Regions from separate parts of the Bradyrhizobium sp. 186 genome, predicted to be linked through region 1. Evidence: predicted binding sites of a transcription regulator. Region 1 holds the regulator's gene; each other region holds the start of a gene.
What was found. The regulator LexA, encoded in region 1, represses DNA repair genes until DNA is damaged. The targets are predictions, from matches to a motif close to TGTTCNNNNTGTGTTCNG.

Region 1 (7,620 bases):
TGCGCGGTGAAGCGCTGGGTCTCCTCCGGATTGCGGCCGCGCGTCGACACGACTTCGCCACGCTGCAGGAACGCGCTCGACACCGAGACCGCCTGGTCGAGCAGTCCGCCCGGATTGTTGCGCAGATCCATCACATAGCCGGCGAGCTTCTCCGGCGGGACCTGCTTGGAGATCGCCGCAATCGCCTTCTTCAGGCCGTCGGTGGACTGCTCGTTGAACGAGGTGACGCGGATATAGCCAATGTCGCCGTTTTCGACGTGGAATCGCACCGGGCGCACATGGATGATCTCGCGCGTGATTGCCATGTCGAGCGGGGCATCGGCCCCCTTGCGCACGATCGTGAGCTTGGTCTTGGTATCGACCGGGCCCTTCATTTTGTTGACGGCCTGTTCGAGGGTCATGCCTTGCACGGCGTCGCCGTCGATCTTGCTGATGAGGTCACCGGACATGATGCCGGCCTTGGAAGCCGGCGTGTCGTCGATCGGTGAAACGACCTTGACGAGGCCGTCCTCCATCGTGACCTCGATGCCGAGCCCGCCGAACTCGCCGGAGGTGGTCTCCTGCATCTCGGTCCAGGCCTTGTCGTTCATGTAGCGCGAATGCGGATCGAGCGAGGTCACCATGCCCGTGATGGCGCCTTCGACCAGCTTGGCATTGTCGGGCTTCTCGACATAGCTCGCCTTCACGCGCTCGAAGACTTCGCCGAACAGATTGAGCTGGGAATAGGCGTCGTCCGCGCCCGCTGCCGCCCGTGCCGCCCATAGTCCGCCGTGCGGACCGGATACGAGGAGGGTCAGACACGCTCCGGTGAGCGCGCCCAGAGGGAACAGCAGGGTTTTCCGCATGGGTAGGCTTGCCTTTTTGCTTAGCGGTTCTCTTGGGGCTTGGGAGCCGCCATGCAAATGGCGATCCAGCCTGTTTCTCACAATACCATTCTGGTTTCTTCAAGGCCGGCGTACCCGTCGGGTGGGTATGCCGCAAAAATCCCTTCGCCCTGGCCTAAACTTTTGGCAACGTTCGCGGACCGCCTCGCGCAAAGCGGGAATCGGTCGGCCGCCCCACGCCTCGCAGCTATGCGATTTTAGGATAGTTTTGGAGCGCCGGACGGGATAGGCGATGGCATAAGACTTCAAATTCTCGGGAGGCAACAATGAACGAAGCGCTCCGGCCGCAACGGAACGTCGAACTCGGCGCCAGCAACGAGCCGTTCCAGAACCTGCACGAACTGATCCGGAAGGCGCGCTCCAACCTCAACCAGAACGCCTGGGACTATATCGTCGGCGCCGCCGAGACCGAGACCACGATGCGCCGCAACCGCCTGTCGCTGGACGAGATCGCTTTCCGGCCCCGCGTGCTGCGCGACGTCCGCAAGGTCGACGGCTCCGTCGAGCAGTTCGGGCGCAAGATGCGCCTGCCGGTGGTGCTGGCCCCTGTCGGCGCGCTGGAGATCTTCGATCCGGATGGAGCGGCCAGCGTGGCACGCGGCGCCGGCGCCTTCGGGGCGGCGCACATGCTGAGCTCGGTGTCCGAGCCCGGTCTCGAGAAGACCGCCGAAGCCGCGCCGGATGCGCTGCGCCTGTTCCAGCTCTATGTCCGTGGCGACGACGACTTCGTCGCGGATGTCGTCAGCCGCGCCGTGAAGCACACCTACGCCGGCTTCTGCCTGACCGTCGACACTGCCCATTACAGCCGTCGTGAACGTGACATCGCCAAGCGTTACGTTCGCGAGAGCCGGCTGCGCGCCACAGGCGGCGACTTCCAGAAGGGTCTGGAGTGGCGGACCGTGAAGATGATCAAGGACAAGTTCAATATCCCGCTGATCCTCAAGGGCATCGCGACCGCCGAGGACGCACAGATCGCGGTCGATCACGGCGTCGAGTGGATCTACGTCTCCAACCATGGCGGCCGCCAGCTCGATCACGGCCGCGGCGCCATGCATGTGCTGCCCGAGATCGTCGAGGCCGTGAAGGGCCGCGCCAAGATCATGGTCGACGGCGGCTTCTGCCGCGGCACTGACATCGTCAAGGCGATCGCGGCAGGCGCCGACCTCGTCGGCATCGGCCGGCTGCAATGCTGGGCGCTGGCGGCAGCCGGCGAAGCCGGCGTAACGCGGATGCTGGAGCTCTTGGAGGACGAAGTGCTGCGCTGCCTCGGCCTGCTGGGAACCACCTCGTTCGCCGAGGTCAACAAGTCCTGCCTGCACGCGGCGACTGCCACCAATGCGCCGAGCGTGTTCAGCGCGTTCCCGCTGTTCGACATCGAGCCCTATCGATACTGAAAGGATGCAATGACACCGCTCTCTCCCGGCAGCGCGGATGCGCTTCTGTTCGATCTCGGGCGCGTCGTGCTCGACATCGATTTCTCCAGGGCGATCGCCTGCTGGGCGGGACATGCCGGTTGCAAGCCCGAGGCCATCGTCGCGCGCTATGTGCGTGACGAGGCCTACCGGCTGCACGAGGTCGGCAAGATCAGTGACGAGGATTATTTCCAGTCGTTACGCGCTTCGCTCGGAATCGGTATTTCGGATGCGGAGTTTCTGGAGGGCTGGAACGCGATCTTCGCCGGCGAGATGCCCGACATCGCCGAGCTTTTACCGCGCGCGGCCAAGCAGATGCCGCTCTACGCCTTCTCCAACACCAACCGGCCGCATGTCGACCATTTCTCGAAGAAATATGCCGATCTGCTCGGCCATTTCCGCGAGCTGTACCTGTCGTCCAGTATCGGTCTGCGCAAACCGGACGCGGAAGCCTTCGACCATGTCGTGGCCGCGATCGGCGTGTCGGCAAGGCGTATCGTGTTTTTCGACGACCTCGCTGAGAACATCGAGGGAGCGCGGGCGTGCGGATTGACCGCGGTGCATGTGACCTCGCCCCGTGATGTTGGCAATGCATTGAAAGCGCTGGGGATCTGACACCAGCCCCGTGGCGGCTTTAGCAGCGGCAGCCGGAAGTTCCGGGAACCGGGATCGGGAACCAAATCACTTTGTGCATTTTTGCACAGAGTTCCTGGAACGGAATGCCCGCATCCGGACTCTTGAGTCCGTTGGGACTTTTACGGATGGACGCATCATCGTGTTGGGCAAGACCTACCTCACCAAGCAGGCCTCTCTTCTTCTTGAATTCGCCAGAACCACCTCGGATTCTGATCTTTCTGCAAAGCTGATCAGCAAGGCTGCCGACCTCAAGTCGCAGGCCGACCCGCTGCCCGACAGGGATCAGGGCCCCGCGGCGCCTGACGTCAGTCCGGGCAACTTGTCGGGGAGCTGACCGAATGCTGGCCGTGGCTCTCGTCATTCTCGTCCTTGCCATGGCCACGCTCCTCCCGGTCTGTCTCGTTCTTCGGAGTATGCCGCGCCGGAGCTGATACTAATCTTCCAACGCAGAGCGGGTGACGCCGGATGAATAATCCCTCTCGCTGCCGTTTTGCCTCTGCGCCCGCACTCGGTTAGAACTCTCGCCGCCCATTCGTCCGAACGCGCCGAGCAGGAGTTTTCGCCCGTGGCCTTGATGCCGGTTTCCGATGCGCTTGCTGCCGTGCTCGCGGGCGCAGAGCCTCTGGCCGAGGAAGCGGTCCCTCTCACCGATGCCTTCCATCGCGTGCTCGCGCGCGATGTCGCGGCACGGCGCACGCAGCCGCCGCAGGCGATGTCGGCGATGGACGGATATGCCGTGCGCGCGGCCGATGCGGCCAAGGTCGACGCCCAGCTCACCGTGATCGGCGAGGTGGCGGCCGGCCGGCCGTTCGCGGGAACCGTCGGCGCCGGCGAAGCGGTGCGGATCTTCACCGGTGGCGTCGTTCCCGATGGCGCTGATGCCGTCGTGATCCAGGAGGACACGGTCGCAAACGGTAAGCGCATCACGATCAAGGAGACCGCAATTGCCGGACGGCACATCCGCCCCGCGGGCGTCGATTTTCGCGAGGGCGACGTGCTGCTGCGGACGGGCACCCGCCTTACCGAGCGAGGCCTGGCGCTCGCCGCCGGCATGAACCACCCGTCCCTGCCTGTCCGCCGCCGACCGAAGGTCGCTATCCTCGCGACCGGCGACGAGCTGGTGATGCCAGGCACCGCACCCGGCCCAGGACAGATCGTCTATTCCAACGGCTACGCCCTGCACGCGCTGGCGCGCAGCGAGGGCGCCGAAACGATCGACCTCGGTGTCGCCGCCGATACGCTGGAGGCCACCACCGCCGGCATCCGCAGCGCACGCGAGAGCGGCGCCGACATCCTGATCACGACCGGCGGCGCGTCGGTCGGCGACCACGACCTGGTCCGGCCGGCGCTCAACGCCGAGGGCATTTCGATGGCGTTCTGGAAGATCGCGATGCGACCGGGCAAGCCCATGATGCACGGGCGTCTCGGCGCGATGCGCGTGATCGGCCTGCCCGGCAATCCGGTATCGTCCTATGTTTGCGGCTTCCTGTTCATGGTGCCGCTGATTCGCGCGCTGTCGGGCCGCGAGGTGATTCATCACCGCCGCGAGCGCGCCGTGCTCGGCCGCGATGTCGGTGCCAATGATCAGCGCGAGGACTATCTTCGCGCGCGCCTGGAGCTGCGCGAGGACGGCACCCTGGTGGCCCTTCCCGTCAACCATCAGGATTCTTCGCTGCTTGCGAATCTTGCTGCGGCACAGGCACTTCTCGTGCGCGCACCATTCGCGCCGAAGGCCGAGGCGGGCATGCCCTGCGAGGTGCTGCGACTGCCGGTCTGAATGCGTCGACCACACGCGTTCCGCGAAGTTCGTCGCGTTCACGGTAAATTAAGCAGTTGCGGAACACATATCGAACATATAGTGTCCGTTCATGATTTGTTTCGAGCATCTGGCGGTTCGCCGCTGAATTCACCGTCTCGGAATCGAACGACATCAACCGGGGGATTTGGTCAAGATGTTAACGCGCAAACAATACGAGCTTCTGCGGTTCATCAGCGAACGTCTGAAGGAAAGCGGCGTGCCGCCCTCCTTCGACGAGATGAAGGACGCGCTCGACCTGCGCTCGAAATCGGGCATCCATCGCCTGATCACCGCGCTCGAGGAGCGCGGCTTCATCCGGCGCCTGCCCAACCGGGCCCGCGCCATCGAGGTGATCAAGCTGCCCGAGCTCCAGGCCGCCGCCGGTAGCCGCCGCGGCTTCACGCCGAGCGTCATCGAGGGCAATCTCGGCAAGGTGCGCTCCAGCGCGCCGGCGGACGACGGCGAGCGCCCCGTCGCGGTGCCGGTGATGGGCCGCATCGCGGCCGGTACGCCGATCGAGGCCTTGCAGACCCGTAGCCACACCATCAGCGTACCGCCGGACATGCTCGGCTCTGGCGAGCACTACGCGCTCGAAGTGCGCGGCGATTCGATGGTCGAGGCCGGCATCCTCGACGGCGACATGGCGCTGATCCAGCGCAACGAGAGCGCCGATACCGGCGACATCGTCGTGGCGCTGATCGACGACGAGGAAGCAACGCTGAAGCGCTTCCGCCGCCGCGGCGCCTCGATCGCCCTCGAGCCCGCCAATGCCTCCTATGAGGTGCGCATCCTGCCGCCGAACCGGGTGAAAATTCAGGGCAAGCTGATCGGGCTGTACCGGAAGTACTGAGCCTATCCGGCGGTCATTCGATACACATTGGAGCGGACGGATTGTCCGCTCCGGCTGGATAGTCTTTCTGGTTCTGCACAGATTATCCGGCCACCCCTCCGGCGCTACATCCTCGGCACGCCGCACGAAGCGCCCACTGCTTCGCGGCCTTGAGAGACCGAGGAGACAACCATGCGCAAGATCGCTTTAAGCACAATCACCGTGGCGCTGATCGCAGCATCAGCGTCGCAAGCCCTCGCCGCACAGTCGCGTCATCATGTCCGCAAGGAGGCGGCGGTCAGCGAGCAATTCCGCAATGCCCGCAACGCCGTCGAGCAGCCGTCGCAACCGGCTTGGCAATATTCGGGCTGGTCCGCGCCTGCCGGCCGCTGACGTCGAGGCTTGCTAAATGCACTGGAGCAGACTTTGTTCCCAGCGCATTTGAAAAAGATAATGTGATCGCGCTCTACGGATGTGAGCCGCAGATTTGCCCACAAACAAGCATAAGATCACAGTTTCCACTCTGATAGAGGCCTGCGCCTCCGAGAGAGGCGCGGGTTGCTATCCTGAATGAGGAGCGCCCGATGTGTGACTACAGCCTGCATGCCGTCGCGACGCGTCCCGCCGAAGTCGGCGAGACGATCGTCACGACAAACTTCCGCGGCACCTCGACGCGCGGCTTCGCCTCCGAAGCCGACATGTCCGTCGCGGTCTGCCTGCTGCCGGGAACGGAGCTCGCCTTCGCCGACAACGTCCGCTACGACAATCGCTGGATCTGGACCCGCACCATCAACTCCCGTGTCGGAAAATTCGGCAAAACCGATCCGCACATTCCCGATCGCCATCACGACGCGATCGAATTCCCCGACGGCAAATACGTGCTGGTGACGCAGCTCGTCGAAGGACAGCGCGCAACCGTGCTGCAACTGCCGGTGACCCAGCCGCTCGGCGAGCACAAGCCGCAGATCATCGCCGACAGGCAGCCGACCGTCACCCGCCTGCCGATCGGCTGACGCAGCCGCTCCGGCCGACTGGTCGAGACCAGGATTGAAATCGCTATCGCCGGCTGTGGCCGGCGACGTGGAGCGGTTTGTATCTCTCGAAATCCGATCGGGAAAATCAGCTCGCCGCAGCTCCCCACCGCACGAAGTTTGCGCTGTCCTGCCTGAATTTTGAACGTCCGTTCCGCAGCCAAATGGCCGATGCTGTTGCGGTTTGAGGGGGCGGACCTGTTCGATGAAGACCTTCATTCGCGTCGTTGAACTCTGGGTGCCTGACCCGACGCGCATGCGGCTGGAATTCGGTGGCGGCCTCTACAGCGAAGGGCTGTCCGCGTTCAAGGCCGTGAGCGAAGATCTGCGCTTCGGATATGACGAGGGCCTTCCGGGCAAGGCTTGGGCCAGCGGGCACCCCGTGATCCTCACCAAATTCACCAACTCCTATTTCAAACGGACCGATCAGGCCATCGAGGCCGGACTGACCTGCGGCGTGGCGGTGCCGGTGTTTGCGGGAGAATTCCTGCAAGCCGTCATGGTGCTGTTCTGCGGCGACGACGAGGCGCATGTCGGCGCGGTCGAGCTCTGGCACAACGATCCCGAGGTCTCCCACGAGATGGGCCTCGTCGACGGCTATTACGGCACCGCCGACATGTTCGAGTTCAATTCGCGGCACACCAAATTTCCACGCGGCTTCGGCCTGCCCGGACGCACCTGGAAAGCGGGCATGCCGCCACGACGCCACGAGCTTCCTGCGCTGGGAGGATGCCTCCAAGGTCGGGATCAACCTCGGCGTCGGCGTTCCCTACCGGACCGGCGCCGACCACAGCGCCGACCATACCTGGGTCCTGACATTCCTCTCCGCGCAGGCAACGCCGATTGCGCAACGCTTCGAGATCTGGGTGCCGAACGAGGCCCGTTCGGCGCTGGTCTTTCGCGCCGGCGATTGCAGCGCGCAGACCGACCTCGCCGCGCTCTACGCGACACAATCCATCGCCAGGGGCGAAGGCAGCATCGGCGGAGCGTGGGCAACCGGCATGCCCGCGCTCAACGACGATCTGGCGCA
Region 2 (7,620 bases), 1.5 Mb from region 1:
GGTGATGGCCTCGCCGGCACCGAGCGCGGACACCGGGAAGGCGCTGATCGCCTCCGTCTCCCCGCCATCGGCCACGATGGTGCTATGTGCCTGCCGCGTCAGCGTGCGCGCGCAGACCGAGGTGCCGGCGATCGCCGCGCTGACGGCAAAGCCCTGCCGGGCAAGCGCGCGGACCAGCGCCTGCAACAGCGCGGCTTCCCCGCCGAACAGATGCGCGCAGCCGGTGATATCCAGGAACAGCCCGTGCGGCGGATCGAGCGCGACCAGCGGGGTGAAGCGATCGCACCAGTCGGCGATGTCGCTGAGCGTTTTTGCATCGGCCGCGACATCGGCGTCGAAAACTTTCAGGTCCGGGCACATCGCCCGGGCATTGGCCAAGGGTTGGCCGATATGCAGGCCAAGACGCTCGGCAGCCTCATCCAGCGCATGGATCACCAGCGCATTGTTGTCCTTGGCGACGACGATGCTGGGCTCGTCTTTTTGTTTTGACGCGTTTTCTTCACGCGAACCGGCGTCCACTTCGCTTGAAAACGCTTTGCCCTTATCCAGCCCGACGTTGCTGAAGAAGCGCTGGATCCGATCGATGGGCAGGCGCGGCAGCCACAGGCTGAGGATACGCCGGCGATTCACTGAACTGGCACTCATCACATTTCCATTCCATGATCCACCGGCCACATGGGCCATGACGATTGCGAATGAGCTCGGCATCGAAGCGCGGCGCGCCCCAGACACTCCACATCGCCCCTGGCGGCGAATGCGCCGCACGCAGCATCCATCGTGTCTCCGCGGTCGACGGCAGCGGCTGCGCCGCCATGCGCAGCAGCAGGCCAGTTACGCCTGAAGACTGCGCGGCCAACGTCAGCTTGCGGCTCGCCACGAGATCGAACTGTCTGATTTCACCCCAGAGCTCGAGCACCACGGCACCCAGCGCATCGCAAGCGAGCGCATCGGCCGAAGTGCGCAGCGCACTCTCCACGTCGGCGGCGCGCACCATCACCACACGGCGCGGATCAAGCCCAAGCTCGGCAAGCCCGTGCATCGACAGCGCGCCTGTTTCCATGTCCAAAAAATCCTGCCGCACCCACAGCAGCGGTTTGCGTGCCGTCACGCGGCCCGCAAGTCCCGTGACAAAACCCGTCGCGGCCGCGCCCTGGCGGCCCTCGCAAAACACCTCATGGATCGCCGCGCGCGCAAGCCCGCCCTTCAGCGCGCTGTCGACCTCGCCATGGCCAAGCGCGACGCGATCGCGCTGGTGCACGACCTCCGCCGTCTCGATGCGCTCGATCTGGCCGCGCAAGGTCGCAAGCGCGCTGATGCGTGCGCCGCTCATACTCGCCGCTCCTTCAGGGATGGATGCCGTGGCTCTCGAAGATAACCAACGGCTGGCTCATTTGTTCATGATATGTTCTAATATAAAGCTAACGGGCGCATGAGAGTCAATCGAATTGGCGCCTCCACAGATTCATGAACGGAATCAATAGGATTCAAGTGCCATGTACCTCATCACCCTCGACAGCGAGACCGACTTCGACGGCTGGCGCAAAGCTGCGCGCACGCTCGCGCTGCATCAGGTCGCGCCGGCGGACGTGACGTGGGGTGTGCAAGGCCAAACGCAGGACCGGATGCCGCCCGGCCTGTCGGAAGCGCCAAGCCTTCCGCCGATCGAGACCGAAACCACATTCAGCGTGCCGGCCAATTTCATCGAGCTCGCACGCATCGCGATCCTGCATCGCGACGACGAACGCTTTGCGCTCCTCTATCGCTTGCTGTGGCGGTTGAAGGCCGATCACGATCTTCTGGAAACGATGGCCGATCCCGACGTGGCGCAGGCTGCCGCAATGGCCGGCAGCGTGCAGCGCGACGCGCAACGGATGCGCGACATCGTCCGTTTCCGCGAGATCGGGCGCGAGCAGAAGGCGCATTACGCCACCTGGTTCGAGCCGGAGCACCACATCGTCGCTTTCACCGCGCCGTTTTTCGCCCGCCGCTTTGCCGACATGCCCTGGTCGATCCTCACGCCTGATATCTGCGCTCATTGGGACGGTCATGCGATCTCTTTCACGCCGGGGATCAGCCGGACGGAGAAGCCCGCGCCGGGCCGCCTGGAGGAAACCTGGCGTCGCCATTTCCAGCCGGACCGGATGCCGACGCCTGAAGCACCGAGGACGCGCCCGAGGAACCTCCAGGAAGCGTCGATACTTGGACCCCTGCTCGCTGATGCCGAACGCTGGACCGGCGGGCGGATTTCCCCGCGCCCGGAGGCTCCCGTGACACGCAAGACCACAGCCGGCGACGATCTCGAAAGGCTTCGGGAGGAAGCCGCCCACTGCCGCGCCTGCCACCTCTACAAGGACGCCACGCAGACCGTGTTCGGCGAAGGCCCGAAGTCCGCCAACATCATGCTGGTCGGCGAGCAACCCGGCGACAAGGAAGATCTCGCCGGCCATCCCTTCGTCGGCCCGGCCGGTCAGATGCTCGATCGGGCGCTGGAGGAGGCCGGCGTCGACCGCAAGAAGGTCTATGTCACCAACGCGGTGAAACACTTCAAATTCGTGCCGCGCGGCAAAATCCGCCTGCACCAGAAGCCGGCGACGCCCGAGATCCGGGCATGCCGACAGTGGTATGAGCGGGAAGTTTCGGCAATCCAGCCCGATCTCATCGTGGCGATGGGCGCGACCGCCGCACAAAGCGTGTTCGGCAAGATCACTCCGATCGGCAAAAACCGTGGCCGGCTGATCGATCTTCCCGACGGCCGCAAGGCGCTGGTGACGGTGCACCCGTCCTATCTGCTCCGGCTGCCGGATCCGAAGGCCAAGGTGTTGGAATATCAGCGCTTTGTCGAGGATCTGAAGATCGCCGCCACCTTGCAGAAGAAATCCGCGCGCGCCGCCTAAATGCTGGCGGCAAAACGCCTTTCAGGCGCCGCTTGTCATCCAGCCTTCAAATCCATCGCGGACAATAGCCCTTACAGAAAGTTAAGGGGCGTCCAGAGATGACCGACGTTGCATTCGACCGCGCGGTAGCCGATCCCGCGCCGATCCAGCCGGCCTCGCGGCCAAATCTCGACAAGGGATTCAACCCGCTGACGATGATCCTGTTCTTCGGCATCCTCGCCGCAGGCCTGCTGTTCGTCGCCTACAGCATCTATGTCGACGTCAACGCGACCGGCACGAAGGTGACGACCTTCCTGCCCTACCTCCTCTTGTTCGTCGCGCTGCTGATCGCGCTCGGCTTCGAATTCGTCAACGGCTTCCACGACACCGCCAATGCAGTAGCCACCGTGATCTACACCCACTCACTGCCGGCCGAAGTCGCCGTGATGTGGTCAGGCTTCTTCAACTTCCTCGGCGTGCTCGCGTCCTCCGGCGCGGTCGCCTTCGGCATCGTATCGCTGCTGCCGGTCGAGCTGATCCTCCAGGTCGGCTCCAGCGCCGGCTTCGCGATGGTGTTCGCACTGCTGATCGCCGCGATCCTGTGGAATCTCGGCACCTGGTTCTTCGGCCTGCCTGCCTCCTCCTCGCACACGCTGATCGGCTCGATCATCGGCGTCGGTATCGCCAACGCCGTCATGCGCGGCCGCGACGGCACCTCGGGCGTGGACTGGAGCAAGGCGACCGAGATCGGCTACGCGCTGCTGCTGTCGCCGCTGGTCGGCTTCATCTGCGCCGCCGTGCTGTTGCTGCTCCTCAAGTTCATCGTGCGCAACCCGGCACTCTATGCTGCGCCCGAAGGCAACAAGGCGCCGCCGCTCTGGATCCGTGGTCTGCTGATCGCGACCTGCACAGGCGTCAGCTTTGCGCACGGCTCGAACGACGGTCAGAAGGGCATGGGTCTGATCATGCTGATCCTGATCGGCACCGTGCCGACAGCCTACGCGCTCAACCGCGCGCTGCCGGAATCGCAAGTCGTCCAATTCCAGAAGACCTCGGACGCCGCCTCCAAGGTGATCGCGGCGAAGGGCGCCGGCCACAGCATCATCGGCGATCCCCGTCCGGCGGTGACGCAGTACATCGCGCTGCACCACATCAACGAGGGCACCTATCCCTCGCTCGCCGCGCTGGTGAAGGACGTCGGCGACCAGGTCGCCAAATACGGCTCACTGACCAAGGTACCCGCGGAAGCCGTCGGCAACACCCGCAACGACATGTACCTGACTTCGGAAGCCATCCGCTTCCTGATGAAGGACAAGGAAAACGATCTCAACAAGGACGAGGTCACGACCTTGAACGCCTACAAGGGCTCGCTCGATGCCGCCACCAAGTTCATCCCGACCTGGGTGAAGGTTGCGGTGGCGATCGCGCTCGGTCTCGGCACCATGATCGGCTGGAAGCGCATCGTGGTCACGGTCGGTGAGAAGATCGGCAAGACCCATCTCACCTATGCGCAGGGAGCGTCGGCCGAGCTCGTCGCCGCGGCAACGATCGGCGCCGCCGATGTGTTCGGCCTCCCGGTCTCGACCACGCATGTGCTGTCGTCCGGCGTCGCCGGTACCATGGCCGCCAACGGCTCCGGCCTGCAATGGTCGACCATCCGCAACCTGCTGATGGCCTGGGTGCTGACGCTGCCCTGCGCGATCGCGTTGTCGGCCACGCTCTACGTGATCTTCTCGCGCATCTTCTGAAGACGTCTCCTCTCCCTCCCCGTTCTTACGGGGAGAGGGTTGGGGTGAGGGGCTACTGCTGCGATCACGGTGGGAGACGGACTCGCGGAGAGTCCCCCTCACCCGGAATTCAAGCTGCGCTTGAATTCCGACCTTTCCCCGCAAGCGGGGCGAGGTAAATGACGATCCGAGCCTACGACGCCGCGAGCGATTCCTCGACCAGCTTGACCCAGTAAGACGTGCCGAAGACGATCGCCTCGTCGTCGAAATTGTAGGCGGGGTGATGCAGGCCGGCGCTGTCGCCGTTGCCGCAGAAGATGAAGGCGCCGGGGCGCGCTTCCAGCATGTAGGCAAAATCCTCGCCGCCCATCAGCGGCGGCATCTCGTGCACGTTGGCGTCGCCCGCGACCTGCTTGGCGATGCGCCGCGCCACCTCGGTCTCCGCCGCGTGATTGTTCACGACAGGATAATTGCGCTTGTAGTGCAGATCGATCTTTGCACCCGTGATCTGCGCCACGCCCGCCACCACTTCGCGCACGCGCTTCTCGACGAGCTTGCGCACCTCTGGCGACAGCGTGCGGATAGTGCCCTTCAGTTCTGCCGTCTGCGGGATGACGTTGCGGGCATTGCCGGCGTGAAACTCGCAGATCGAGATGACGGCCGATTCCAAGGGATCGACGCTGCGCGCGACGATCGACTGCAACGCCGTGATCAGCTGCGCGCCGACCAGCACGGAATCGACGCATTTATGCGGACGCGCGGCGTGTCCGCCGAGGCCCTCGATCTTGATGTCGACCTCGTCGGTCGCCGCCATGATCGGGCCCGACCGGATCGCGAACGAGCCGATCGGAATGCCGGGACCGTTGTGCATGCCATAGACCTGCTCGATGCCGAAGCGCTCCATCAGGCCGTCCTTGACCATGGCCGCACCGCCGGCGCCGCCCTCCTCGGCGGGCTGGAAGATCACCACCGCATCGCCGGCGAAGTTGCGGGTCTCTGCGAGGTAGCGCGCGGCGCCCAGCAGCATCGCGGTGTGGCCGTCATGGCCGCAGGCGTGCATCTTGCCCGGATTCTTGGAGGCGTAAGGCAGGTTGGTCTGCTCCTCGACAGGCAGCGCGTCCATGTCGGCGCGCAGGCCAATGGTCTTGAGGCCCTCGCCAGCCGGTCTGTTGCCCTTGATCACGCCGACCACGCCGGTCTGGCCGAGGCCCGTCACGACCTCATCGCAACCGAACTCGCGCAAGCGGTCCGCGACAAATGCTGCGGTGCGGTGAACATCGTACAGCAGCTCGGGATGCTGGTGGATATCCCGCCGCCAGGCCTGGATGTCGGGTTGAAGGTCGGCGACGCGGTTCACGATGGGCATGGAGGATCTCAAGCTTTGTTGGGAATGCAGGACTGTCTACCATGCAAGCGCCAGTCCACCCAACTGCCCCGGACAGGGGGTCTAGCCTTGCCCGCCCAGCATAGCCGGGCTTGTCCCGGTCCGCCGCGTCTGCCTATTAGGACGGAACGTTAAGTGACCATCCGGGTGGATCAGAATGCCAAGGCGGCTCGAAGGTGAGTTTGACTATATCGTGGTCGGGGCCGGCACGGCGGGCTGCATCGTCGCCAACCGGTTGTCGGCCGATCCCAAGAACCGCGTCCTGATCCTCGAGGCCGGCGGCGACGACAACTGGATCTGGTTCCACATCCCGGTCGGCTATCTCTTCGCGATCGGCAATCCGCGCTCGGACTGGATGTTCAAGACCGAGGCCGAGCCCGGTCTCAACGGCCGCTCGCTCGCCTATCCCCGCGGCAAGGTGATCGGCGGCTCTTCGGCGATCAACGCCATGATTTCGATGCGCGGACAGTCCGCCGATTACGACCATTGGCGCCAGCTCGGGATGACCGGCTGGGGCTATGACGACGTGTTGCCGCTGTTCAAGCGGCTGGAAGACCACTTTCTCGGCGCGAGCGAGCATCACGGCGCGGGCGGCGGCTGGCGCATCGAGGCGCCGCGGCTGTCATGGACCGTTCTCGACGCCGTCGGCGACGCCGCCGAGGAGATGGGCATCAAGCGCATTCCGGATTTCAACACCGGCGACAACGAAGGCACGAGCTATTTCCACGTCAACCAGAAGCGCGGCCGGCGCTGGTCGTCGGCGCGCGGCTTCCTCAAGCCCGCACTGAACCGCCAAAATCTGCGGCTCGAGAAGCACGTGCTGGTCGATCGTCTCATCATCGAGCAGGGCCGCGCCGTCGGCGTGCGCTTCATCCAGAACGGCGAGATCGTCGAGGCGCGCGCCAAGCGCGAGGTGATCCTCTCGGCAGGCTCGATCGGCTCGGTCCAGGTGCTGCATCGTTCCGGCATCGGACCCGCCAACTGGCTGTCGCCGCTCGGCATCGACATCGTCATGGACAAGCCCGGCGTCGGTCGCAATCTCCAGGACCATCTCCAGCAGCGCGCGATCTACAAGGTCGAGGGCGTCCGCACGCTGAACGAGACCTATTACAATCTGGTCCGCCGCGGCCTGATGGGGCTCGACTACGCCTTCCGCCGCCGCGGTCCGCTGACCATGGCACCGTCGCAGCTCGGCATCTTCACGCGCTCCGATGCGACGCGCGCCCGCGCCAACATCCAGTTCCACGTGCAGCCACTGTCGCTCGACAAGTTTGGCGATCCCCTGCACCGCTTCCCTGCCATCACCGTGAGCGCATGCAATCTCCAGCCGACCTCGCGTGGCACCGTGCGGCTACGCTCGGCGGCGATCGAAGAGAAGCCGATCATCGCGCCAAACTATCTGTCGACCGACGACGACCGCCAGGTTGGCGCCGACGCCATTCGCACCACCCGCCGCCTGATGCAGCAGAAGGCGCTCGCCAAATATCGGCCGAGCGAATATTTGCCCGGCCCCTCCGTCGGCGATGACGATGCCTCGCTTGCGAAGGCCGCCGGCGACATCGGCACCACCATCTTCCATCCCGTCGGCACCGCGAAGATGGGCGCGGCGAATGATCCGATGGCGGTCGTCGACGAG
Region 3 (7,620 bases), 4.1 Mb from region 1:
CGCGACGAGCATGGCCGCGCGCAGAAGCGGACCTTGGCCAATCTGAGCAAGCTGCCGGTGGATTTGATTGGCGGACTGAAGGCTCTGCTCAAGGGCGGCACGGTGATTGGCACCGGACCGGACGAGATTCAAATCGAGCGCTCACTGCCTCACGGCCATGTTGCAGCGGCGCTCGGGACGATCCGCAGAATTGCACTGGATCGGCTGATTTTAAGCACGACGAAGGATGAGGCATCGCGACGCCATTACTGGTAGCCATGATCGTTGATCGGTTGATTGCGCCACGCTCGAAGCTTGGCTTTGTACGGGCGGTGGATCAGGAGACGGCAATCTCCAGCCTCGGATCGGTTCTGCGCCTGGGCAAGGTGAAGGAGCGCGAGGCCTATGAGGCGCTCGATTGGCTGGTCGAGCGCCAGGCGCGGATCGAGACCGGCTTGGCGCGGCGACATCTCCAGGACGGCGTGCTGGTGCTCTACGACGTCAGCTCGTCCTACTTTGAGGGCCGCTGCTGTCCGCTGGCGCGCTATGGCCATAGCCGCGATCACCGGGGCGACCGGCCGCAGATTGTCTACGGGCTGCTCTGTACGCGTGAGGGGCTGCCGATTGCGGTTGAAGTCTTCGACGGCAACACGGCCGATCCGAAGACGCTGAGTTCTCAAGTCCAAAAGATCAAGGATCGCTTCGGGATCAGCCGTATGGTGTTGGTCGGGGATCGGGGAATGATCACCTCGGCACGCATCCGCGATGATCTCAAGCCGGCGGGCGTCGATTGGATCACCTGCCTGCGCGCGCCGGCGATCCAGGCTTTGGCGGCGGAGAACGGGCCGCTGCAGCTGTCGCTGTTCGATGACCGCGATCTCGCCGAAATCAGCGCCCCTGACCTGTTCCCAGGCGAGCGGCTGATCGTCTGTCGCAATCGCGATCTGGCAGCCGAACGAGCGCGCAAACGCGAGGATCTGCTGGCCGCGACCGAGCACGAACTTGCCCGCGTTCAAGCGCAGGTCCAGCGCAAACACTCTGCGTTGCGCAGTTCCGCCCAGATCGGCATCGCGGTTGGTGCGGTTTTGGACCGCAAGAAGATGGCCAAGCACTTCGACGTCGAAGTGGCCGATGGCTATCTCTCATGGCAGCGACGGATCGAGCAGATCGAGGAAGAGGCTCGCCTCGACGGCATCTACGTCATCCGAACCAGCATACCCGCTGGGCATCTCGACGCTGCAGAGGCGGTTCAGGCCTACAAGGACCTGTCGCGAGTCGAACGCAGCTTCCGGTCCATGAAAACCATCGATCTCGAAATACGGCCGATCCGCCACTGGACGGCACAGCACGTGCGGGCCCATGTCTTCCTGTGCATGCTGGCCTATCACGTCGAATGGCACCTGCGAGAAGCCTTGGCGCCGCTGTTGTTCCACGACACCGACCTTGAGGCCGCCCGGGGAGAACGGACCTCTCCCGTCGCCAAGACCGAACCATCTGAGGCGGCGAAGGCCAAGAAGGCAACAAAGCGATCAGCCGACGGCCATCACGTCATGAGCTTCGATGCGCTCATCGCCCATCTCGGCACGCTGGTCCGAAACACGATGCGCGTGCCCCTTCACACCAAGCATCGCTTCATGCTCCATTCCACACCAACCTCCGTCCAGGAGGCCGCGTTCAAGCTGCTCGATCTTGACCCGCTGCGTGTCCAGTAATTGAAAACACCGACCGTCAACTTATCGAGTCGGATCAATCCCTTGCACACTTCCCAAGCGAAAACTTCGGGCTAAACCCGCACCGGCCCCAGCGCCTCGAAATGCCCGCGCTTCTGGAGCCAACTGAGCAGCATCAGGCTCGGGATCGCCGCCAGCACGCAGATCACGAAGAACAGCGGCCAGCCGGTCGCCTTGGCGACATAGCCTGCCACCGACGAGAGATACGTGCGCCCGACCGCAGCGAGCGCCGTGAGTAGCGCATATTGCGTCGCCGTGTGCAGCGGGTTCTGGCATAGCGCCGAGAGATAGGCGACGAAGATCACGGTGCCGATGGCGCTGGTGAAATTCTCGCAGGTGATGGCGAAGGCCAGCGCCCATTGGTTGGTGCCGGCCACAGCCAGCCATGAGAAGGAGAGGTTGGCGACCGCCTGCACCACGCCGCCGATCCACAAGCTGGTCGCGAGCGAATAACGCCGCGCAACAAAGCCGCCGGCAAAACCGCCGATCAGCGTCGCGGCAAGACCAACGCCCTTCACGATCGCCGCATAATCATTGCGGGAGAAGCCGAGGTCGATCACGAACGGCGCCGTCATGGTGCCGGAGAACGCGTCGGTGAACTTGAACAGCACCACGAAGGCCAGCGCGGCGAGTGCATCCTTGCGCGACAGGAATTCCGAGAAAGCGCCGATCGCCGCATGCAACACGCGTGCGAACGCGGTCTCGGCTTGCGTCGCTGCTTCGGCCCGTACCGATTGCTCGGGCTCGGTCGCGGCCAGCGCCGTGATCGTCCCGATCAGCACCATCGCCGCCATCACCACATAGCCCCACATCCAGGCGGATGTGCGGGAAATGCCGGAGCTCTCGAAGCCGGAGACGATGAAGAGCGCGCCCGCGGTCGAGACCAGCATGCCGATGCGGTAGGCCGCGACATAAGAGGCCATGCCGGCGGCCTGCTCGCTCTCCGGCAGGCTCTCGACGCGGAAGGCGTCGACCACGATGTCCTGCGTCGAGGACATCGCCGCCACCAGCAGCGCGCCGAGCGCGACGTAGAAAGGCGAGCGCGCCGGATCGGTCAGCGCGAGCAGCAGGATCGCGATGATCAGCAGCAATTGCGAGAACAGCAGCCAGCCGCGCCGCCGTCCGAACGCGCGCGTGAACAGCGGCACATGCAGCGCATCCACCAGCGGCGCCCACAGGAATTTCAGCGTATAGGGCGTGCCGACCAGCGCAAACAGCCCGATGGTGCCGAGATCGACGCCGGCCTCGCGCATCCACACCAGCAGCGTCGACCCCGACAGCGCCAGCGGCAGCCCGGAGGAGAAGCCGAGAAACAGCACGATCAGCACCCGCGGCTGCAGGTACACGGCAAGGCCGTCGCGCCAGGAGGCGGTTGGGGTCTCGGTGCCGGCGGGGGAGGTCGCGTCGGGTGCGGTCATGCGGGAGGTGTTAGCAGATTCTGGCTGCCACAAGTGAGGTGTCGTCGCCCGGCTTGACCGGGCGATCCAGTATTCCAGAGGCAGGGGTTATGGGGGACCTGCTATCTCCGGATAAAGATCATTCCAGTCCGGATTTTCTTTCTCGATCAGCGCGATCTTCCACGCTGGCTTCCATTTCTTGAGTCGCTTCTCGCGCCTGATCGCGTTCTCGGGATCATCGAACTGCTCGAAGTAGACGAGCCTGACGACGTCGTACTGCTCTGTGAAGCTCTCAATCAGCTTTGATTTGTGTTCCGCTACCCGGCGGATGAGATCATTGGTCACGCCGATGTAGAGGGTGCCGCCGATCTTGCTAGCGAGTATGTAGACGTAGTAGCTGCGCGTTCCCATTTGGCGTCTCTGGGATACTGGGTCGCCCGGTCAAGCCGGGCGACGACAGCCGAGGTTGTGGCGGCAGTCTCGAACAGGTTACTCCCCCGCCTGGAGCTTGCGCGGGAACAGCTCGGCGGCACCGGTCGCCACCAGGTGCGGGCCTTCGGGCGCGTCGGTCTTGCTGAAATCCAGCTCCTCGATCCGTCCCGCTCGTTTTTCGATCTTGTCGGCGGAGATCAGCACCTGCCGCACGTCCTCGTTCGCGTCGGCAAAATGCTTCTGGAGTTTCAGCACGCGGTCCCTGAGGCGGCCGAGGTCGTCTCCGAGCTTGATCACCTCGGTGCGGATCTGGTCGGCGGCGTCGCGCATGCGCGCGTCCTTCATGATCTGCTGCATCACCTGGATTGCGAGCATCAGCAGCGAGGGCGACACCAGCACGACACGGGCGCGATAGGCCTTCTGGATCACGTCGTCGAAACCGTCGTGGATCTCGGCGTAGACGGATTCCGACGGCACGAACATCAGCGCCATCTCCTGGGTCTCGCCCGTGACGAGATATTTGTCGGCGATGTCGCTGACATGCTTCATCACGTCGCTGCGCAGGCGTTGCGTGGCAATGCGCCGCTCCTCGTCGCTACGCGCGTCGTGCAGCGCAGTCATCGCTTCGAGCGGAAACTTTGCGTCGATGCAGAGCGGCCGCTGGTCGGGCAGGAACACCACGCAGTCCGGCCGCTTTCCGGTCGAGAGCGTGAACTGGAACGCGTAGGCGCCCTTCGGCAATCCGTCCTGGACGATCGCCTCCATCCGCGCCTGACCGAAGGCGCCGCGCGACTGCTTGTTGGCGAGCACGTCGCGCAAGGTGGTGACCTGCGTGGTGAGGTCGGTGAGGTTCTTGTGCGCGCTGTCAATGATGCCGAGCCGCTCGTGCAGCGCGCGCAGGCTCTCCATGGTGTTGCGGGTGGTGTGCTCCATGGACTGGCCGACGCGGTGGGTCACCGAATCCAGCCGCTCGTTGACCGCGCGCGCCATGTCGGCCTGGCGGCCGGCGAGCGTCTGGGTCATGGCGTCGACCCGGCCAGAAGCCTCGCTCTGGACGTGCAGCACCTGGCTCAGGCGCTCCTCGAGCTCGTCCGCACGGATCGCATTGGCCATCGCCAGTTCCGCCCCGCGCCGCCCTGAGCGCGCGATCACGACGGCGATCACCAGCAGCAGGATGAGGACCAGCGCGCCGAAGCCGATCAGCGCGTCCACCGTGCGCACCGGCCAGTCGCCAGCCAAGAAAATGATCTCGTTCATGCTCGTTCTTCTAGCCGATTCGCGTGTCCGCACGAACGAATAGCGAACATTTATGGTAAATGCCCCATTAATTTTTATGGTTAACGAAACCCAAAGTTTTATGGTTAGCGGATCGTTAACGGAGTTCCTGGCCGCATTGACCGCATCCGGCGCGCGGCTTAAATCGCCGCCATGGCCCTCAGAGAAATCATCATCCTGCCCGACAGGCAGCTGCGTCTGGTCTCCAAGCCGATCGAGAAGGTCACGCCGGAGATCCGCAGGCTTGCCGACGACATGTTCGAGACCATGTACGACGCGCCCGGCATCGGGCTGGCGGCGATCCAGGTCGCGCAGCCGCTGCGGCTCATCACCATGGACCTCGCCAAGCGCGACGAGAACGGCGAGACCACGCCGGAGCCGCGCGTGTTCATCAATCCGGAGATCATCGCCTCGTCCGAGGAGCTGTCGGTCTACGAGGAAGGCTGCCTCTCGATCCCCGAATATTACGAGGAGGTCGAACGTCCCGCCAAGGTGCGCGTGCGCTTCACCGATCTCGACGGCAAGGTGCACGAGGAGGACGCCGAAGGCATCTATGCCACCTGCATCCAGCACGAGATCGACCATCTCAACGGCGTGCTGTTCGTCGACTATCTGTCAAAGCTCAAGCGCGACCGCGTTCTGAAGAAGTTCGAGAAAGCCGCCAAACGCGCGGAGGAGTGATTATAGAGTGCATCATGTCGCCGCTTGCTCAGTAGACTCCCTCCCCCCTTGCGGGGGAGGGCAGGGGAGGGGGGTAGCCCAGGAAAAGGTCTATCCCTCGTCGAGAAAGAATGCGCGCCGCGAACGTCCAAATGGAGAGAGCGCGCCGTGTGGCACCCCCCTCCCTAGCCCTCCCCCGCAAGGGGGGAGGGAACGCAGTGAGTGCTGTTGATGCCCCTCCGCCTCATCTTCATGGGCACGCCCGATTTCTCCGTGCCGACACTGCTCGAACTCGTCGCGCACGGCCACGAGATCGTGGCCGTCTACACCCGCGCGCCGAAGCCGGGCGGGCGGCGCGGCCTGCAATTGCAGCCGACGCCGGTAGAAGAGGCCGCGCGAAAACTCGGCGTTCCCGTGCTGACGCCGAAGACGCTGAAGTCACCGGAAGCGCTCGACGAGTTTCGCGCGTTTAACGCGGATGCAGCGGTCGTCGTCGCCTACGGCATGATCCTGCCGCAGGCTATTCTCGATGCGCCAAAGCTCGGCTGCTACAATCTGCACGCCTCGCTGTTGCCGCGCTGGCGCGGTGCTGCGCCGATCAACCGCGCCATCATGGCCGGTGATGCCGAGAGCGGCGTGATGGTGATGAAGATGGATGTCGGCCTGGATACCGGCGACGTCGCCATGGCCGAACGGCTGGCGCTATCCGACACAATGACTGCTGCCGACCTGCACGATCGCCTGTCCCGGCTCGGCGCCGATTTGATGGTGCGCGCGATGGCGGCGCTTGGGCGCGGCGGGCTCCAGCTCAAGAAGCAGAGCGAGCAGGGTGTCACCTATGCGGCCAAGATCGACAAGAGCGAGGCGCGCGTCGACTGGACCAAGCCCGCGCGCGACGTGCTGCGCCACATCCATGGTCTGTCGCCGTTTCCCGGGGCCTGGGCCGAGCTTGCCGGCGCGAGCGAGAATGCACGTGTCAAAATCCTGCGCTGTGAGCTGGTGAAGGGCTCCGGCGCGCCGGGCGAGGTGCTCGACGACCAGCTCACCATCGCCTGCGGCGACGGCGCGATCCGCATTCTCGAGCTCCAGCGCGAAGGCAAGGCGCGGATGCAGGCGGCGGATTTCCTGCGCGGCGTGCCGCTGAAGCCGCCGATGCGGCTGGCCTGATGCCCCGCTACAAGCTCATCATCGAATATGACGGCGCGCCGTTCTTCGGCTGGCAGGTGCAGGAGACGCTGCCTTCTGTGCAGGGCGCGTTGGAAGCTGCGGTGAAAGCGATGACCGGCGCGGATGTGCGCGTGCATGGCGCCGGCCGCACCGACGCCGGCGTGCACGCGATCGGCCAGGTCGCGCATGTCGACATCGAGAAGCAGTTTCCGCCGGGCCGTTTTCGCGACGGGTTGAACGCGCATTTGCGCCCGCATCCGGTCGCGGTGCTCGAAGCCGAGATCGTGCCGGATGCCTTCGAGGCGCGGTTCTCGGCGGTCAAACGCCACTATCGCTACCGCATCGTCAACACCCGGGCCAATCTCGCGCTCGACATCGGCCACGCCTGGCGCGTGCCGCGCCGGCTCGATGCGGAAGCGATGCATGCCGCCGCCCAGCGCCTGCTCGGCAAGCACGATTTCACGACGTTCCGCGATACCGAGTGCCAGGCCAAATCGGCGGAGAAGACGCTCGATCAGCTCGACGTGCTGCGCGACGGCCGCGAGGTGACGATCCTCACCTCCGCGCGCTCGTTCCTGCACAGCCAGGTCCGCTCAATGGTCGGTTCGCTGGTCTGGGTCGGTGAAGGCCGCTGGACCTCGGACGATCTCTCCGCAGCCTTGCAGGCCCGCAACCGCGCCGCCTGCGGCATCGTCGCCCCGCCGGACGGGCTGTATCTGGTGAAGGTGGATTATTGAGGCGAGAGGCCGACCCCGGCGTCATGGCCGGGCTTGTCCCGGCCATCCACGTGCGTCAACATGCGACCATGCAAGGCGGATGGGTGTACATCCTGGCGAGCGCGCCAAATGGCATTTTGTATGTCGGCGTCACGAATGATCTCGTGCGGCGAACATATGAGCATCGCGAGGGGCTTGGTAGCAGGCTTTACCAAGAAGTACGCCGTGAAGCGTCTTGTCTATTTCGAGCGCTACGAGGAAATC

Region 2: IVB18_RS34605 (DNA repair protein) is a predicted target of LexA. The motif match lies at 1,393-1,410, and genes of this name have one in related genera.
Region 3: rmuC (DNA recombination protein RmuC) is a predicted target of LexA. The motif match lies at 4,827-4,844, and genes of this name have one in related genera.

Annotation. Positions count from the first base shown of each region.
Region 1 is NZ_CP082164.1:5,685,498-5,693,117, forward strand. It holds gene IVB18_RS27320 (S41 family peptidase) at 1-845, opposite strand, end outside; gene IVB18_RS27325 (alpha-hydroxy acid oxidase) at 1,151-2,278, shown strand; gene IVB18_RS27330 (HAD family phosphatase) at 2,288-2,911, shown strand; gene IVB18_RS27335 (hypothetical protein) at 3,072-3,266, shown strand; gene glp (gephyrin-like molybdotransferase Glp) at 3,498-4,709, shown strand; gene lexA (transcriptional repressor LexA) at 4,885-5,580, shown strand; gene IVB18_RS27350 (hypothetical protein) at 5,752-5,952, shown strand; gene IVB18_RS27355 (hypothetical protein) at 6,144-6,572, shown strand; gene IVB18_RS27360 (hypothetical protein) at 6,679-7,341, opposite strand; gene IVB18_RS27365 (hypothetical protein) at 7,457-7,620, shown strand, end outside.
Region 2 is NZ_CP082164.1:7,147,148-7,154,767, forward strand. It holds gene IVB18_RS34600 (DNA polymerase Y family protein) at 1-645, opposite strand, end outside; gene IVB18_RS34605 (DNA repair protein) at 542-1,330, opposite strand; gene IVB18_RS34610 (UdgX family uracil-DNA binding protein) at 1,494-2,894, shown strand; gene IVB18_RS34615 (inorganic phosphate transporter) at 2,993-4,621, shown strand; gene IVB18_RS34620 (M20 aminoacylase family protein) at 4,794-5,966, opposite strand; gene IVB18_RS34625 (GMC family oxidoreductase N-terminal domain-containing protein) at 6,142-7,620, shown strand, end outside.
Region 3 is NZ_CP082164.1:9,783,183-9,790,802, reverse strand. It holds partial or broken gene IVB18_RS46810 (IS1634 family transposase) at 1-1,691, shown strand, start outside; gene IVB18_RS46805 (MFS transporter) at 1,763-3,127, opposite strand; gene IVB18_RS46800 (GIY-YIG nuclease family protein) at 3,215-3,517, opposite strand; gene rmuC (DNA recombination protein RmuC) at 3,596-4,795, opposite strand; gene def (peptide deformylase) at 4,967-5,494, shown strand; gene fmt (methionyl-tRNA formyltransferase) at 5,705-6,640, shown strand; gene truA (tRNA pseudouridine(38-40) synthase TruA) at 6,640-7,377, shown strand; partial or broken gene IVB18_RS46775 (GIY-YIG nuclease family protein) at 7,401-7,620, shown strand, end outside.